4 regions of the Paenibacillus sp. FSL R7-0198 genome follow, and region 3 is predicted to be linked to each of the others. Evidence: riboswitches for the same ligand, from Rfam matches in the RefSeq annotation. Region 3 holds a riboswitch; each other region holds the start of a gene.
What was found. A riboswitch is a leader RNA that binds a small molecule or an ion and turns the genes downstream of it on or off. The one in region 3 is predicted to bind cyclic di-AMP.
Positions count from the first base shown of each region.

Region 1: another riboswitch for cyclic di-AMP. It lies ahead of MKY87_RS03000 (3D domain-containing protein); the one in region 3 lies ahead of MKY87_RS26235 (C40 family peptidase).
Region 2: another riboswitch for cyclic di-AMP. It lies ahead of MKY87_RS16370 (C40 family peptidase); the one in region 3 lies ahead of MKY87_RS26235 (C40 family peptidase).
Region 4: another riboswitch for cyclic di-AMP. It lies ahead of MKY87_RS15990 (ubiquitin-like domain-containing protein); the one in region 3 lies ahead of MKY87_RS26235 (C40 family peptidase).

Region 1 covers NZ_JBBOCB010000001.1:731,953-736,153, reverse strand. The annotation lists gene MKY87_RS03010 (ABC transporter substrate-binding protein/permease) at 1-701, shown strand, start outside; gene MKY87_RS03005 (amino acid ABC transporter ATP-binding protein) at 688-1,410, shown strand; cyclic di-AMP (ydaO/yuaA leader) riboswitch at 1,627-1,823, shown strand; gene MKY87_RS03000 (3D domain-containing protein) at 1,826-2,500, shown strand; gene MKY87_RS02995 (polysaccharide deacetylase family protein) at 2,609-3,400, opposite strand; gene lpdD (prenylated flavin chaperone LpdD) at 3,555-3,896, shown strand; gene MKY87_RS02985 (PspA/IM30 family protein) at 4,009-4,201, shown strand, end outside.
Region 2 covers NZ_JBBOCB010000001.1:3,791,394-3,795,594, reverse strand. The annotation lists gene MKY87_RS16380 (M1 family metallopeptidase) at 1-1,011, shown strand, start outside; gene MKY87_RS16375 (hypothetical protein) at 1,022-1,873, shown strand; cyclic di-AMP (ydaO/yuaA leader) riboswitch at 2,119-2,256, shown strand; gene MKY87_RS16370 (C40 family peptidase) at 2,260-2,730, shown strand; gene MKY87_RS16365 (GNAT family N-acetyltransferase) at 3,086-3,580, shown strand; gene MKY87_RS16360 (c-type cytochrome) at 3,731-4,087, shown strand; gene rbsK (ribokinase) at 4,162-4,201, opposite strand, start outside.
Region 3 covers NZ_JBBOCB010000001.1:5,961,784-5,965,984, forward strand. The annotation lists gene MKY87_RS26215 (hypothetical protein) at 1-323, shown strand, start outside; gene MKY87_RS26220 (hypothetical protein) at 443-661, shown strand; gene MKY87_RS26225 (carboxymuconolactone decarboxylase family protein) at 803-1,132, shown strand; gene MKY87_RS26230 (hypothetical protein) at 1,202-1,903, opposite strand; gene MKY87_RS26235 (C40 family peptidase) at 2,028-2,492, opposite strand; cyclic di-AMP (ydaO/yuaA leader) riboswitch at 2,498-2,629, opposite strand; gene pelA (pectate lyase) at 3,049-4,011, shown strand; tRNA gene MKY87_RS26245 (tRNA-Leu) at 4,144-4,201, shown strand, end outside.
Region 4 covers NZ_JBBOCB010000001.1:3,714,456-3,718,656, forward strand. The annotation lists gene MKY87_RS15980 (HD domain-containing protein) at 1-310, shown strand, start outside; gene MKY87_RS15985 (TatD family hydrolase) at 643-1,413, shown strand; cyclic di-AMP (ydaO/yuaA leader) riboswitch at 1,663-1,916, shown strand; gene MKY87_RS15990 (ubiquitin-like domain-containing protein) at 2,190-3,374, shown strand; gene rnmV (ribonuclease M5) at 3,530-4,075, shown strand; gene rsmA (16S rRNA (adenine(1518)-N(6)/adenine(1519)-N(6))-dimethyltransferase RsmA) at 4,080-4,201, shown strand, end outside.

The DNA.
Region 1 (4,201 bases), 5.2 Mb from region 3:
ACGCCAGCCTCTTGATGGCGGATAAAGCGAACAAATCACAAAATATTTTCCAAGTATTCTGGGAGTACAAAAGTTTCTATGCTACAGGTGTAGGATACACACTTCTGTTGTCTGCACTTGGGGTTATCTTCGGGGTAATTATTGGATTGATCATCTGTTTGTTCCGTTTGCATGACGCCGCAATCTTGCGCTGGATTGGTACAGCTTACGTTGAAGTGATTCGTGGCACACCGATGCTGGTACAATTAATGATTATTTACTATGGTTTTTCTCTGAGCTTTGGCATTAACTTTACTGCACTTCAGGCAGGTATCATTACACTTTCAATCAATAGTGGTGCCTATCTGGCGGAGATTTTCCGTGCAGGTATCCAAGGTGTGGATCGTGGTCAGTTGGAGGCAGCTCGTTCCTTAGGTATGGGAAGAGGCGATGCGATGCGTTATATCATATTGCCACAGGCCTTCAAAGCTGTATTACCTGCGATCGGTAATGAATTCATTACCATCATCAAAGAATCCTCCATTATCTCGGTTATCGGTATGGTGGACATTATGTATCAGGCAAGTGTGGTCAAAAACATTACGTATCAAGGCTTGAGTCCATTTTTGATTGCGGCAGCCATCTACTTTGTATTAACGTTCATTTTGTCCAAGCTGCTGGGACGACTGGAAAGGAAGTTGAGTGCAAGTGATAGACGTTAGACAATTACACAAATCTTATGGAAATAACGATGTGCTTAAGGGCATTAACGTGACGATTGGTAAAGGTGAGGTAGTCGTCGTCATCGGTCCTTCCGGTTCAGGTAAAAGTACTTTCTTGCGTTGTTTGAACCTGCTGGAGAAGCCCACCTCAGGAGAGATTGATTTTGAAGGCGTGTCAATCACGGACCCCAAGCACAACATTAACGCAACTCGTGAGAAAATGGGCATGGTGTTTCAGCACTTCAACCTGTTCCCGCACAAAACGGTACAGCAAAACATTACGATTGCCCCGATTAAAGTAAAGAAACAATCCACTCAGGAAGCGGAGAAAATTGCTGCTGATCTGCTGAACACCGTGGGCTTGTACGATAAAAAAGATACATTCCCGAATCAGCTGTCCGGTGGACAGAAGCAGCGGATCGCCATTGCTAGAGCATTGGCCATGCAGCCGCATGTCATGCTGTTTGACGAGCCTACTTCGGCACTGGACCCCGAGATGGTCGGCGAAGTGCTGGATGTCATGAAACGTCTTGCAGAAGGCGGGATGACGATGGTCATCGTAACACATGAGATGGGTTTTGCACGTGAAGTGGGAGACCGAATCCTGTTCATGGATGGCGGGGTTATTGTGGAAGAGGGAACACCTGATGAGGTATTTGGAGCTCCAAAAAATTCACGTACACGTGATTTTCTTGCCAAAGTACTCTAAATGAAGTGTCAAATAGCGTTACTGACTTAGAGTCGGTAACGCTATTTTTTTGTGCGCATTAATCACTTATAGATTTGAAAAGTAACTTTTCTGTTACCAAATGTAAAGGAATCAGGTCGTCCAACATTTCTAAAGTATCCTGTATTCTTACATATGCTTACATGTTAAAACCATTTGGTAAGAATTACTACAAGTTAAGGTTACAAAATTGTGATATATTGAACTCTGCCGAAACTTCCGGACAGGGAGTGCGGGGGATGTAACGATGCAGATTGTGCAGGGGGAAGATCTACAGCACACTGCTTGGGGTGAATTAGGGGTACATAACGTTTCAAATGTAATGAAGAACCTATAGGGTGGGCTCCTCATCCGAATCCGACAACTAACTTCGCAGGCACAATGAGGGAGGAAGACCATGATTAACAAGAAACGTATAGCCAAAACAGCAGTAGCATTATTGACAACAGCAATGCTCATTCAAGCCGTTCCGGCTCACGCCGATTCAGTTCATGTGGCCAAAGAAGGGGATACCTTCTACACCTTATCAAAACAATATGGAGTAGCAATCAACACGTTGGTTAAAGCAAACAACGACATTTCGCCTTACAACATTTATGATGGTTTGAAAATTACGATTCCCGGTAAGGCAAACAATGTAGCAGCAGCTGCGGCAACGGAGAGCAAGACCCAAGCGAAGACTGTTACTACAGCAAGCTTGGACGTTAACACAGATAACAAAGTTGTTCAGGCTTGGGGTAAAACATTCGATTACAGCAAAGCTGTGAACGTAAAAGCAACGGCATACTCTGCAGATCCGTCTGAAAATGGAGGATGGGGTGCTGTGGATTACTTCGGCAATGATCTTGAACTGGGTACGATCGCAGTTGATCCAAGTGTGATTCCACTCGGAACCAAAGTACTGGTAACCGGTCACAGCCATCCGGGATTGCCAAAACAGGCTTTTGTAGCTACAGCTCGTGATGTGGGCGGTGCAATCAAGGGTCACCGGATTGATATCTTTATCCCGGGTAGCAAACAGTCTGTAAGCACATTTGGTTTTCAGGATATCGAGCTGTACATTCTGAAGTAGAGAGATCATAACATTTAAAATGAATTCAAACAGGGTGTCTGCCAGTCGCTAATCTGCGATTGAACAGCACCCTTTTAATATTCGCATTTATTTGTTATCACGGTCATCCTAATCTTTGGCCTTTGGCAATCCCAACATCTCGTCCAAGGTGACCAGTTCATATCCCCGGTTACGCAGTTCTTCAATGATTTCAGGCAATGCCTCAATCGTACCGTTCAGGTTAGATCCCACACCGCCTCCTGCATGTTGCAGAACGATGGAGCCAGGTTTCACGGCAGATAGGATGTTATCCTTCACCTCTTCCTTGGAGAGGCCTTTCCAGTCCAGTGAGTCAACGTTCCAGTTCACAATGCTATAGTGTTGTCTAGCTGCCCATTGCAGCTGTTCTTCATTAATGTCTCCATAAGGCGGCCGAATCATCTTGGGCGTATATCCCGCTAAATGTCGAATAATATCCCCGGTATGTAAAATTTGTTTGCGAAAGGCATTCATCGACAGCTTACTGAATTCAGGATGATTGTAGCTGTGATTACCAACCAAATGCCCTTCCTTAACGATGCGTTTCACCAGATCCGGATGTTTCTCAGCACGACTACCCACGATGAAGAATGTAGCTCTGACATTGTATTTCTTCAATACATCCAGCACTTGTGGAGTAAACCGTGGATCAGGTACATCATCAAAAGTCAGTGCAACCTTCTTTGTTGAAGGACCATTGGTTTTGAACGTATCGGCATATTTTTGACGTAACTGTCCCAATGTCAGTTGTTCTTCTTCAGCAGAATCCGAACCTGATACTGATTCAATTGACGGGCTTGAGACATCCCGCGATGAAACTGGAGCATGATATCCCCCGAGAAAAATAACGATAACCATCAGCATAATGAGGCGTACGCGCATAATAACGGCCTCCTTTTCCAAAATGACGTTCTCCTTGGTATGCCCGGGGGTTCCATAAAATATGCGTAGTGTGAGAAGTTTCATTGCGGATTTAGCTTATGACAGCCATAATTCCTCCATATATAACATATAGAAAAGGATAGGTGGATAGGATATGAGTACATATGATTTGAAATCCATACGTTTACAGGTGATTGAAGCAGGAGAGGATAAGGTTTTTCTCGTTACCGGAGGAAAGGCGCATATTGGCGCCGTAGCCACGTTCTACGTGGATCATGAGCGCGTAAGCGGGACGACGGTACATATTCCTGGGCATAAGGAACAAGAGCTGTGTGAGCGACTTGCCCGAAAGGCTGCCCTGCAGCTGAAAGTAACCGTTACGGTGATCATGGGTATCCATTTTGATTCCATCACGCGGATGCAGATCGACGAAATCGTGCAGACTGCAGAGAGGCTGATGGAGGATCATCTGAACAAGGATAAACGATCTTCCTAACATAAAGAGCAATCGCATGTTTTGATTTTATTTGCTAAAATTGAAACGAGTTGTAGATTGTTACGTATGTATGTTTATATACGATGTAATATCGACTAGGAGGAATAACATAATGTCCATTTTCAAACGATTGCGTGATTTAACAATGTCTAACGTTAACGCCATTATTGACAAGGCGGAAGATCCAATCAAGATGACGGACCAATATATCCGTGACATGCAAGAGGACCTGGAAGATGCGGAGAAAGCAGTAGCTCAACAGATCGCCATTGAGAAGAAATTCAAGCAGTTATTCGAAGAGCAGG
Region 2 (4,201 bases), 2.2 Mb from region 3:
GACCCTGCTCATCAGGATCTTAAAGAACGTTATTTCTACGCCGCGAAGGCCGCACTAGCCAATTATAGCAAATGGTTTGGCCCATATCCTTACGCTACCTTATCCATCGTTGTTCCACCCAAAGCGGGGAACGGTGCTGGAGGCATGGAGTACCCTACGCTAGTTACGGCCTTTGGAGCCGATGATACTACCCCAGGTTATGACCTGGAACGTACCGTAGTCCACGAGATCGGACACCAGTACTTCTACGGTATGGTTGCCAGCAACGAATTCGAGGAAGCCTGGCTGGATGAGGGGTTCACCTCTTATGCAGAAGACAAACTGATGGAGCAGGAATATGGATTGATTCCGAATCTGCCGGTACAATCAGGCCTGATTACGTCTCCTTCATCTTTAACACAAGAATCCTGGAAGTTCGATTCACAGAATGAGTATGCAGCCAATGTCTATACACGTGGCAAACTTGTATTGCTTGGTATCGAACATCAAGTCGGCGCAAAAAAGATGGAACGCATTCTCTCTACCTATGTGAAGAAGTACCGCTTCAAACATCCCACTTCGGCTGATTTTCAAAACGTTGTGGAACAAGTGACCCGTACTTCCTGGTCTGATTATTTTGACCAATACGTCTATGGTAACGGGATGGCTGACTTTGCTGTAGAGCAGATTCGTGTTACGCCCGTACAGAAAGACGGTCAAACATGGTACGAGTCATCCGTGACGATCGCAAAAAAAGGAAGTGATTACAACGCCGTTCCTGTTCGCATTGCTTTTGAAGACGGGCATATCCTCACCAAACAATGGAATGGCAAAGAAGATCGCATCACCTATAAATTAACTCACACATCCCCCGTATCCTGGGCCATGACCGATCCCCTGTACACGATCGTGCTGGAGAACCGCCATATGAACAATTTCCTGAAATCCGGACTGGATGAGCAAGCAAAATCCCGCTGGAGCATGAGTGTAACCAAACTAATAGAAGCCATATTCGGAGGTCTGTCATGGTGAGGTGGAAACGGTGAAAGCAAAAATACGTGAAGGCTGGTTTCTCGTCCGTCAGCATATGTTCATTGCCGCACTCTTATTTCTCTATCAACTCATTTGGGGATATTTCTTCTATCGAATGGTACAATCGGCGGTCATCCCCCTACTCCTGCGCTATCCAGATGCTGATGCCGGGGAACTGAGTACACTTTTGTTCAAAATGGAAAGTCAACTTAACTTGTCTACCCATCCGGAGGTTCATCGTTATCTATGGATTCTAGGGGGCATGCTGCTGGTTCGCATGTTGATCAGCCCCCTCATTCAGGCAGGACTACTCTACTCACTTCAGCACTTTAACTCTACAGAAGAGCGCATCCCCTTTGTCCGCGGAATCAAAAATCTGTGGAAACCGATGCTGCTGCTCCACACCATACGTACATTATTGATACTTCTGCCCGCCTACTGGCTCATACCGAAGCTCTACTCGATTCTCATGGACGGATTTCATTCCCTTCAATTACTTTTGCCTGGTATACCTTATGTTGCTGCCTGGATTGTATATGGTTGGATCATCCACCATGCCGTGCTCTACATGCAGTTCGGTGTTTCGGCACCAGAAGGAGAAGGCGGGGCTCACGGTACCCTCAGAGCACTCTGGATTGCACTGCGTCATCTCATCGCCGTAATCGGTATTGCACTCCTGCTGGGCGGAGTTCACCTGCTTATCTTCGGGGCATTCACTTCAGCCTCATGGTTATTAACGGGACTTACCGGACTTATACTACAACAGACGTATCCACTTGCGAGATGTCTATTGAATCTGTGGAAAATATGCAGCCATTTCCGATTATGGCAGTCCAAAATGTCCAAAGGTGAGAGCAGATAGTTTAAAAATTGTTACCATCACATGTTAAACTTATGGCCTAATATGTACTTATAAATAGGCAAACCTCAACCTTTCCCCGTCAAAGGTCGAGGTTTTTTTTGCTAAATTTGTTGCTAAACGTTGCCAAAGCCGTACTCCTCTGTTACAATAATCGCAGTGAGTTTTTAGTAACAACTTTGTAATCTTTACATTCATATTTGTAACTACTTAAAATTAAATCGTCATTTCTTGATTTCGCAGGTGCATAACTAGCATAGCCAAATTCCTGGCACCTGGGAAGCGGGGGAACCAGTTATGGGTGAATTGATCTTGCTACAGAGGGATCATAGGGGACCTTCAACCGAATCCTTAAGCTAACCTCGCAGGCGTTGGAAGGGGAATATCTCTTGTTCAAGAAGAAATTAACCGCAGCTGTACTTAGCATCACATTTGCATTATCGCTTGGTGCAGGTAGCGCATTCGCAGATTCAAAGATGGACACAGTAATTGATTCAGCAATGGGAACTACATACAAAAGTGGGGGAACAACGCTTAACGGCTTTGACTGCTCCGGATTTACACGGTATGTATTCGACAAATTGGGTATTGATTTGGCACGCCAATCCAGTTCCCAATTCGACATGGGCGATTCCGTATCCCGCATGGAAATGAGAGCTGGCGATCTGGTATTCTTCAATACAACAGGTAAAGGCGTATCTCATGTAGGAATCTTTGTAGGGGATGGAAAGTTCGCACACTCCTCTTCTTCCAAAGGCGTTACGATCAGTGCATTGAGTGAAAGCTATTGGGCCAACCGTTATGTTGGCGCGAAACGGATTATGAGCACGGACGCATATGAATCACTGGCCCTTGACTAGGGACAAGCTGAGCAACATGATGCTGTAACCATTAACCATACTGGAACGAAGCAAGAAGCATAACAGAACCGCCCGGTACATTCTCCGCAGGAATGTATCCGGCGGTTTTTTTGTGCTTCAATCCTTATTCATGTTGCAAGTTATACTCGGGGCATATCCTGCGACATCAACAGGTTCATTTTGCGTTCGTTCGTCCGTGCCCTTATGATGTTTTTACCCATCCCGTTATAATATAAACGAAATTACCGGAACTTTTGTTTCATTTTTTTTCTTGGGAAGGAAGACTTGCTAAATGAACATCACTTTTGTAGAGTGGACAAAGAGTTCTGTTTCAAGGAAAGGAGCATGCAGGTGTATGAAGGAAACCCCTGTGACGTTTCACGTTGTACCCATGCGAGAAGAACATGCGGAGCTTATCTGCAGTTGGCAGTATGATCCGCCTTACAATATCTACAGCTGGCTCCCCTGGGAGCAGATGAAAGCTCTGGAAGTGGAATTCGGAGATGCACAGCTGCGGCAGGAGCAATATGCAATCGTCCTGGATCAGAACGATCGTATATGTGGGTTTGCTCAATACTTCCCACTTCAAGGGGTAACCCGGATTGGCCTTGGCATGCATCCAGAGCTGTGTGGTCAGGGTCAAGGGACAGCTTTTGTCACTGCCATTGTACAGGAAGCCATTCGACGAAATCCCACGAATGAGATTGATCTGGAAGTACTCACTTGGAATGCTCGTGCCATTCAAGTCTATCTGAAGAGTGGATTTGTCACCCAGGATACATACGAACGACAGACCCCAACCGGCTTGAAGCCCTTTCACTGTATGGTTTATGAAGGGCCTCGCGGTTAGAATCCATTGCAAAACAACCACATTTGCCCCTTGTTATGTGATTAGTTCAAAAAATTCCCACAAAATGCTATGATGTCAGTACAGGTTCCGTTATAATGATATGGATAGTTTCAGGTTAGATGATCTTTCATTCTGGAGGGGACATAAGGGATGCACAAATGGATCATGAGCGGAGTATTTTTTGCAGCATGCGCTTTAGCTATTGTTTTAATGTTTACGCTTCCAGGGAAAGAAGAAGTGGCTGAAGAAGCCAAACCAACCATGCCGGAAGTAACATTGGATGCCGGACAGGCTGAAGCACTGGTCAAAGCCAATTGTATCTCCTGTCACGGGGATCAGCTTCAGGGTGGCGTAGGACCTGCTCTGGCTAACATCGGTAGCCAGGATGATCTGGAGAAGATCTATTCTACGATTGTCAAAGGTAAAGGTGGTATGCCTTCCTTCAAGGGCAAGCTGCAGGATGAAGAAATTGCAAATATCGCCATGTGGCTGTCAGAGAAAAAATAATCTGTGCACGCACATAACGAAGAGGCGCTTAATCCCCTTTTGGGAGAATAAGAGCCTCTTCGTTATACCAATTATTAGGCCTCTGTGGCATGCTCAGCCAGAAAGGCCTCAACT
Region 3 (4,201 bases):
ACCAACCGGCAACAGAACAATTTTTTAATGATAAGCTGGCGGAATCGAAAGTTCATTTTGAACGTGCCCTGGATTGTAAACATACGGAATTCGATGACCTTTATCCCTATATGATTGAACATCCTCAATTTTTCTGGTACAAACGCTATGTTGCCTGGTCAGAATTACTGACGATTGTAGGCTTGTGCGAAGAGTTGTCCTTCTCTTGGAAAGAACAATTTACACCGCATCAAGTGGAGTACCTTGAAGAACGTGTGATGTCCGCCAAAGTGCTTGATTTTTGGTTCGAGAAGAACGACAGCAAAGAGCACGCGCAGCGGTAACTTTCAGTCGGGACATAATTTCGAATGACATGACAGTCCAATACAGTCACGTGAGACCTAAATGACATTTCATTTAGGTCTCTTTTTGTAAATAAATTTGGAATATAGGAGCCATGAAGATGATCAGTGATACAGAACTGGACGCCCTGCGTCTGTCAGGTGAGAAAGTAAGAGTAGTACGGGACGAGCTGGAATCTAACGATGTAACCGGGATTGTTGTTGCCTGGGATGGCGAGCAGGTACTTATCCGTCGTCAGAATCGACGTGTCGTCAAGCTGGATCGCGGTTACCGATATCAGCTGTTCAGCGAGCCGCGCCAGAGTCCACTTAGTGAGTAACAGTTTATAATTATGGCAGAGCCATGAGCGTTAAATGTTTGGAATTACCATGATTTGTTGGCATAATTGACTCACTCGGGAGAGAAGATAGGTACAGTGAGGAAGATCTGTAACTATAGCCGAGAGGGTGTGCTACAAGCGATGACATTGATGAATGATAAAGTTCATGCCTACAAGGATCAGATTGGAGCATTAAGCGATGTACTGCCAGGTGTGGTGAAGTCATATCATGAGTTTACGGGAGAATGTTTCCAACCTGGCGTGATTGATGCCAAGACAAAACAGCTCATTGCGCTCGGCATTGGATTGTTTGCCAACAATGAGGTATGTACTTTCTACCATGTAGAAGAAGCCCGTGCCAAGGGCGCTACAGATCAGGAGATCATGGAGACCGTAGCCGTGGCCGGAGCTGTAGGAGGCGGACATGCTCTGTCTCAGGGCGCGATGCGAGTGCAGAAGGCGCTACATTAATATAAAAAAACATTGTGAAAAAGTAACAGGGTTATACTTCCCTTCAATATGGGAGTATAACCCTGTTTTTTAAAGATCGTTTTTACTTTCTTTACTGTTTGCTTTTTTATTATACTTGTCCACATCAGCAAATTTCTCCATAACGGAGTAGTTTGCTGTATAGTTTATTGTGGAGTACCGTTCAGGACGAAATTCAATCTTAGAGCGATCAGTATCCCAGAGATATATAATGGAATTATCGAAGGTCTTGCTTCCAGGCTGACCATATTTATTCGTTAGCTCTTCCAGAATTTCATCAGAATCCTGACTATTTAACATGCCAAAATAATATGTGGCCTCGTGGAGCAAGAAGTCATCTAATGGATATTCATCTGCTGCATTTTCCATTTCTTCAAGGCGCTGGTCCATTATTTTGTATATCTCTTCTTTCCTTGTTTCTGTTGTATTGGGGTTATTTAATTCCTCTGATAATTCCTTTCCTTCTTCCATCATTTCCAGAATGCTATCATTGTCTAATAAATCAGTGAAAACGTATTTAGCATCTGCTTTCTTACCCAGAACTACAAGATTAGAATATTCGATACTTTTCTCATGTTCATTATGTACGTCCTCTTCATAACCTGAGTTACCGTTCTTTTCTTCAGTTGAAATGACTTTGTCGATCTTGGTACCCCATGAAACATCTCTAAAATCTTTTTCGTTCTCGCTACTGCATCCTAAACTACCTATTACTAAAATAGCAAAACTTAAAACAAACATTAACTTTTTCAATTGTTCTCCTCATCTCCTTTTATTTCCTAAAACATTTTACATTGTTTAAGAAAGCAGTTGAAGACAAAAAATGGTTAAACAAAAAAGGCATCCGGTTAATAACCGATGCCTTTTTGTATGTGAATTACATTTTACCCAACATTTTATCATACATAAACTGTCCAGTTACCCGACGTGCTGTTACATAGCGGTCATTGAAGTATGGATTCGATAACTTTGTGATGCTTACACCTTTACTGCTGGAGGCATGAGCGAATTGTCCGCCGCCGATATATACACCTGTATGTGAAATGCCTTTGCCTGTTGTATTAAAGAACACCAGATCACCTGTCCGAACATTACTTTTGGCTACCGGAGTACCTGCTTTGGCTTGCTGCTGAGAAGTACGTGGCAATTCAATGCTGTATTTGTTGAAAAGATATCTCATAAAACCAGAACAGTCAAAGCCGGCTACAGTCGTGCCACCCCATTTGTAAGGAATACCTGTCATGTTGTTCACTACGGAGTTGATACTGCTTGCCTCTGTGCTTGTTGCCCCGGATGTAAATAATACAGCTGCTCCAAAAATGGAGATAATCAGTTTTTTCAAAATCAATGTTCTCCCTTCGATGCCTACGGAGTTAGCTAAGGGTTCGGTAGAAGGTTCCCTATATTTCCTATGTATAAGAATAATTCACCCAAATTGGTTCCCCCGTTTTCAAACATGAAACTCGGCAATGAATAATTAAGTTTTTGTAACTATTTGAAACTATATTGCATAAATGCGTAATTGTCAAACCCATTTAAAACCCTTCGTAATACCTCAATGTTAGCGGAATTAAGGTTTTTATATGAAAGAAGGGATTAAGTTTGGGTATCATTCATGACAAAAACGTCATTATTGATTCGTTTAAGACGAATTTGGATAAATAAATAGGTTTGTCATGAGTTAAAAGAACTATCCCGTTATGTAGAATTAGAGAGATTATATTCATTAAGTTGCATATATTGACAAAAATCGATTTTTTGCATATTATCTGATTATCCAATCCACATATTGGATTAAAATTGATTTTATTATGCGATAAATACAAATAAAGGAGGTTTGGGGACGCTTATCATAGGTAAAGTAGAAGTGGCAGATTTATAAAAACGAACATAGGAGAGTGTTACATTTGAAAGCGAAGAAAATAATTACTTTTGTCCTGGCATGTACGATGGTGTTCTCAGCAGTTGGAATGGCAGTTCTCCCTGTAGGGACGGTATCTGCTGCGGATGCATCGGGTACTACAGCGAGTATTTCAGATGTTTTGAAGAACCAGCTGCCGGATGGAGGTTGGAGAAAAGATTATAAACAGACAAGTGGAGAGTGGGCGAAGTCCACGATAGACAACAAGGCTACATACTCAGAAATTAGAAGATTGGCGAAGGAATTTAAAAAGACGAATGATCCGCGATACTCCACAGCTGCAATCAAAGGAATTAACTTTTTGATCAACATGCAGTATTCAAACGGCGGATGGCCACAAGTTTACCAAAGCTCTGGATATCACAAGCATATCACTTACAATGATGATGCCATGATTAATGTAATGATCATGTTGGATGAAGTAGCGGCACGCAAAGGTGATTTCTCATTTATCGACAGCACACTTGCTAATCGCAGTAAAAATTCAGTTGCCAAAGGTGTGGAGGCGATTCTGAATACACAAGTCGTTTCAGGTGGTAAGCTGACAGCATGGGGACAACAACATGATTCCAGTTCCCTTAAACCAGCGAGCGCAAGAATCTACGAAGTGCCATCGCTGACAGCTGGAGAGAGTGTAACGATTGTTAAATTTCTGAAAACCAGACCTGCTAACGCTAAAATTACCGCATCCATTAAAGGAGCGGAGGCTTGGTTTAACAAGGTGAAAATTACGGGTTACAAGTATGAAAGAGCTAATGGAGATAGTAAAATTATCGCTGATTCCAAAGCTGCACCGATTTGGGCACGCTTCTATGAGATCGGAACAGATAAACCAATCTTTATTGGTCGTGACGGGGTAGTTAAATACAAATTAAGTGATATTGATAAAGAAAGAAGAGGCGGTTATGCATGGTATGGCAACTGGCCTTCCAAGCTTTAATTTGTAGTTAAAGGTAAAGCCCGAATCGACGTCTGGTTCGGGTTTTATTGTTATTATTTTCAGTGTTGACATGATAGATTCCGCATGATATATTATTTATTGTCGCCGATATTGATGGTGGAGATACAATATGCGGTCGTGGCGGAATTGGCAGACGCGCACGGTTCAGGTCCGTGTGGGCTAACCCCCC
Region 4 (4,201 bases), 2.2 Mb from region 3:
GGTCGACTTGACAATGATGGAAGAGATTCGGGAAGCTTTTGTACAGGCAGGCCTCGATCCCGAATATGATCTTGAAATTGATTTTCCTTCGGATAATCCGTATGATGTGTTTCGTCCGGATGAATCCACAGATAAGCAGATTCTTCTTCTGGATCGACAGGACAATTTACGTGAGTTGTCAGAAGTATCTGACATTGTCCGTTCCATCAGTGGGCTTCACCGAGGGAAACATCATTTGTATTACCCTCAAAACAAGGTGGATGCGATTATTCACGAATTACCGTCACATATACGCCCCTATTTCTTGTAATCATGTGGGTATAATCCGATGAAGAATTTTGATATCAAAACACTTTCTAAAAGAGCTATTTTTCATGATACAGTAATCTGCTTTAATGGGGAGTATATGTAGATCGACATAATTTTGTAAATGCAAGCAGGTAGAATGGGCACAATCAGCAATATATAGATCAGAATATCCGTTTATCTTCTATATATTGTAGTTGTGAAGAAACAAACGTAATGATGTAATACACAGATACCCAAAATGTTTTATGTATGAGTCATTGAATTATTGAATTTTACAAATTGAATTTTGATAAAGAAGATAGTCGTTATTTCGACATGAAGGGAGATACAAACATGATGCTGTTCGACACACATACACATCTGGATGCACCACAATTCGACGAGGACCGCGAGGACATGATTCAGCGTGCTGTGGATGCAGGAGTTGGTCGCATGATCAACATTGGCTTTAACCGGGAGACGATTCCAACCACAATGAAACTCGCTGAAACATATGACTTTATCTATGCAGCTGTAGGGTGGCATCCAGTAGATGCGATCACTATGCAGGAGGGTGATTTGGAGTGGATTGCATCTTTATGCAAGCATGAAAAAGTGGTTGCGATCGGTGAGATTGGATTGGATTATCACTGGGATACTTCACCGAAGGAAATACAGCATCGCGTATTACGACAACAAATTGCTTTGGCGCGTGAAGTGAACATGCCGATTGTCATCCATAATCGGGATGCACATGAGGATATCATAAGAATTTTGCGTGAAGAGAAGGCGGGTGAGGTTGGTGGTGTAATGCACTCGTTCTCGGGCAGCTGGGAAACAGCGAAAAGTTGTCTCGATATGGGCTTCCATCTCTCTTTCGGAGGACCGATCACATTCAAAAATGCAAAGCAGCCCAAAGAGGTGCTGGCGAAGGTTCCTATGGACCGGTTTTTCATTGAAACAGATGCTCCATATTTGACACCTCACCCTTATCGTGGGAAGCGAAATGAGACAGCGCATGTACGTCTGGTTGCAGAGGCAGCAGCGGAAATTAAAGGCATTTCGGTGGAGGAAATTGCTGCAATAACAACCAAAAATGCCATGGAACGATTTGGAATTCGTTAAAAAAACGAGCAAATGAGGTGAAAAAGGCAGGTAAGCGGAGGTAATTTGCCCTTTGCTCCAAATAAATCAAGAATATTACAATATTTTAACCAAATATTCAGAAAAACGTACTTGATCAACGCTTTACAACATGCATCAAAACAGGATATCATCTTTTCAGTGAATTGTTGTGCGGAAAATTGGACAGATGTTCGGGGGATGAACAAAGGGACACTTTCCGATGAAACAATGAAACAACATTACTTTCATGAATCAGTCTCGCTGAGTCTCCGTTAACGGAGAGCGGGGGAACCAATAGGGCTTAAACATCGGTGTATTTGGCCGATGCGCAACGTTCGCTGACCCAAAAGCAGCGAAGGGAACTGCGAAGCCGTATTTGATTTCTTCTTTGGGTCTCGGGGTGAATTCAAGGGCGTCCGCCATGAGCGGGTGACCTAAGATAGGGCGGCTCTCTTTCGCCCGAACCCGACAGCTAACCTCGCAAGCGGAAAAAGAGAGGCAACCTCGTGCATGAATTTCCGATATTCAGAATCATTCGGAAGCCACGAAAGAGTTCCTCTTACACTCTTTCTTTGGCTTTTTTGTTTTTGAATAAAAGAAATATTGTCATCATACGGTAGGTATTCAGGAGGATGACATCATGTTGCGAAGATTGATTCATGGTGCAGAACCGGATTATGTTGGTCCAATCTGTGTTCTGTAGAAAATTTGGTATAGTCACGTCAAAGACATCATGCATTACTTTAGACGGCGAGGCTATGAAGGAGGACGGAGAAGTGGGCACATTCCAACCAGAAGAGACCCATGAGTCACGATCATCCAGTAAGTCTTTCGCGTTGCGGTGGAAGCATGAGAACATGCGTCAAATGGCATTGATCGCGATTTTCTCAATTGCGCTTACAATCATGATCTTGTTAGTCGTTTACGGTCAGGCCGGGAAACAAATTTCACTGGTTATTGATGGCAAAGCTCAGGTGGTAGAGACTCGTACAGGAATGCTTCAGGAAATGCTGGAGGAGCAGTCGATCACAGTCAGCCCTCACGATAAGGTATCCATGTCCATGAATGGGGCGATTACAGATGGAGACCGAATCGTTATTGAGCGGGCCGTTCCAGTCAACATTACGGCAGACGGAGACACCAAGACTCTGTATACAACGGATTCATCGGTAGAAGATGCAATTCAAAAATCAGGTATTCAAGTTGAGAGTAATGATAAAGTGTATCCGGCGCTTGGAACTGCCATCAAAGCGGATATGAAGATCCGTGTAGTGCGCGTAACAAAGCGTACAGTGGAGGTAGAGCAGCCAATCGCTTACAAAGTCATTAAAACGGCTGACCCTAGCTTGTACAAAGGGGATAACCGTGTCGTTGTAAACGGCAAAGAAGGCACACTTGTACAGCATATCGAAAAGGTATTTCAGGATGGAGAATTGGTCTCCAAAAAAATGGTCGGCAAATCTGTCGCGAATAATCGTGTAGATAAAGTGATCGCTGTCGGCACCAAAGCAAAACCGGTCGTGAAAGAACCTGTGATTCAGACCGTATCGGCTCAAACTTCAACAACCAAAAAGGCTACAACAACGAACTCGAAGAAAACATCTGCCTCGGGCAGCAAAGTCATTACCGTATCCGGGACTTCTTTTAAATACTCAAAAGTACTTAAAAATGTATCCATGACTGCCTACTCTTCCGAAGAGCCTGGCATTGGAACTAAAACAGCTTCCGGTACTCGTGTAACGGAAGGGCGCACCATTGCGGTTGATCCCAAAGTCATTCCAATTGGCTGGTGGGTATATATCGAAGGTCTGGGATTCCGTCGTGCGGAAGATACAGGCGGTGCCATTAAAGGCAACAAAATTGATGTATATTATGACAGTGTGAAGCATGCCCTGAATTTTGGACGTAAGAAAGGCAAGACGGTCTACGTGATCGGTCCGGTGAAGCCGGAAGCGAACTAAAATCGTTTTACTTTGAAATGGGAATGCTATAAAATAGTTGCATGAATGATTCATGCGGAATATGCGGCGGAGGAGTCTGAATTCAGTCTCCCCCGCCGTTTGGCAGAGAAGAGGATATTCCTCTTCTTTTTGCGTTAGAAAGGAAGAAATGGAACATGATAAAAGAAGTCATTGTGGTGGAAGGCCGTGACGATACGGTAGCCATCCGTCGGGCCGTTGAAGCCGATACAATAGAAACAGGTGGCTCAGCAATCAACCAACGCATTCTGAAGCGGATTGCGCTTGCTCAGGAGAGACGGGGAGTCATTGTACTGACAGATCCGGATCATGCTGGCGAACGCATTCGTAAAATTATTGCGAACAAGGTGCCTGGCTGCAAACATGCCTTCATTCCGGAAGCCGATGCAACGCGCAAAGGGGACATTGGGGTGGAGAATGCCTCACCGGAGGCGATCCGTCATGCTCTGGCGCGCGTACATACTTCATACGAAGGTGCTCCGAGCCTGATTGATTGGGAGGACCTGATCGCGGCAGGACTTATCGTGCATCCGCAGGCTGCTGCACGTCGCATGGAGATGGGCAATCTGCTGGGCATCGGTTATTGTAACGGGAAGCAGTTCCACAAACGTCTCAGTGTATTTCAGATTACACGGGAAGAGTTCTCTACAGCATTAGCGCAAATTGAACGTGAAGGATTGTGAGCATATGAAGGACATGGAAGAGACGATAGAAATTGCAACGCCCAAGCGAACGAAAGAGATTATTCAAAGACACGGATTCTCATTCAAGAAAAGTCTGGGTCAGAACTTTCTGATCGATCAAAATAT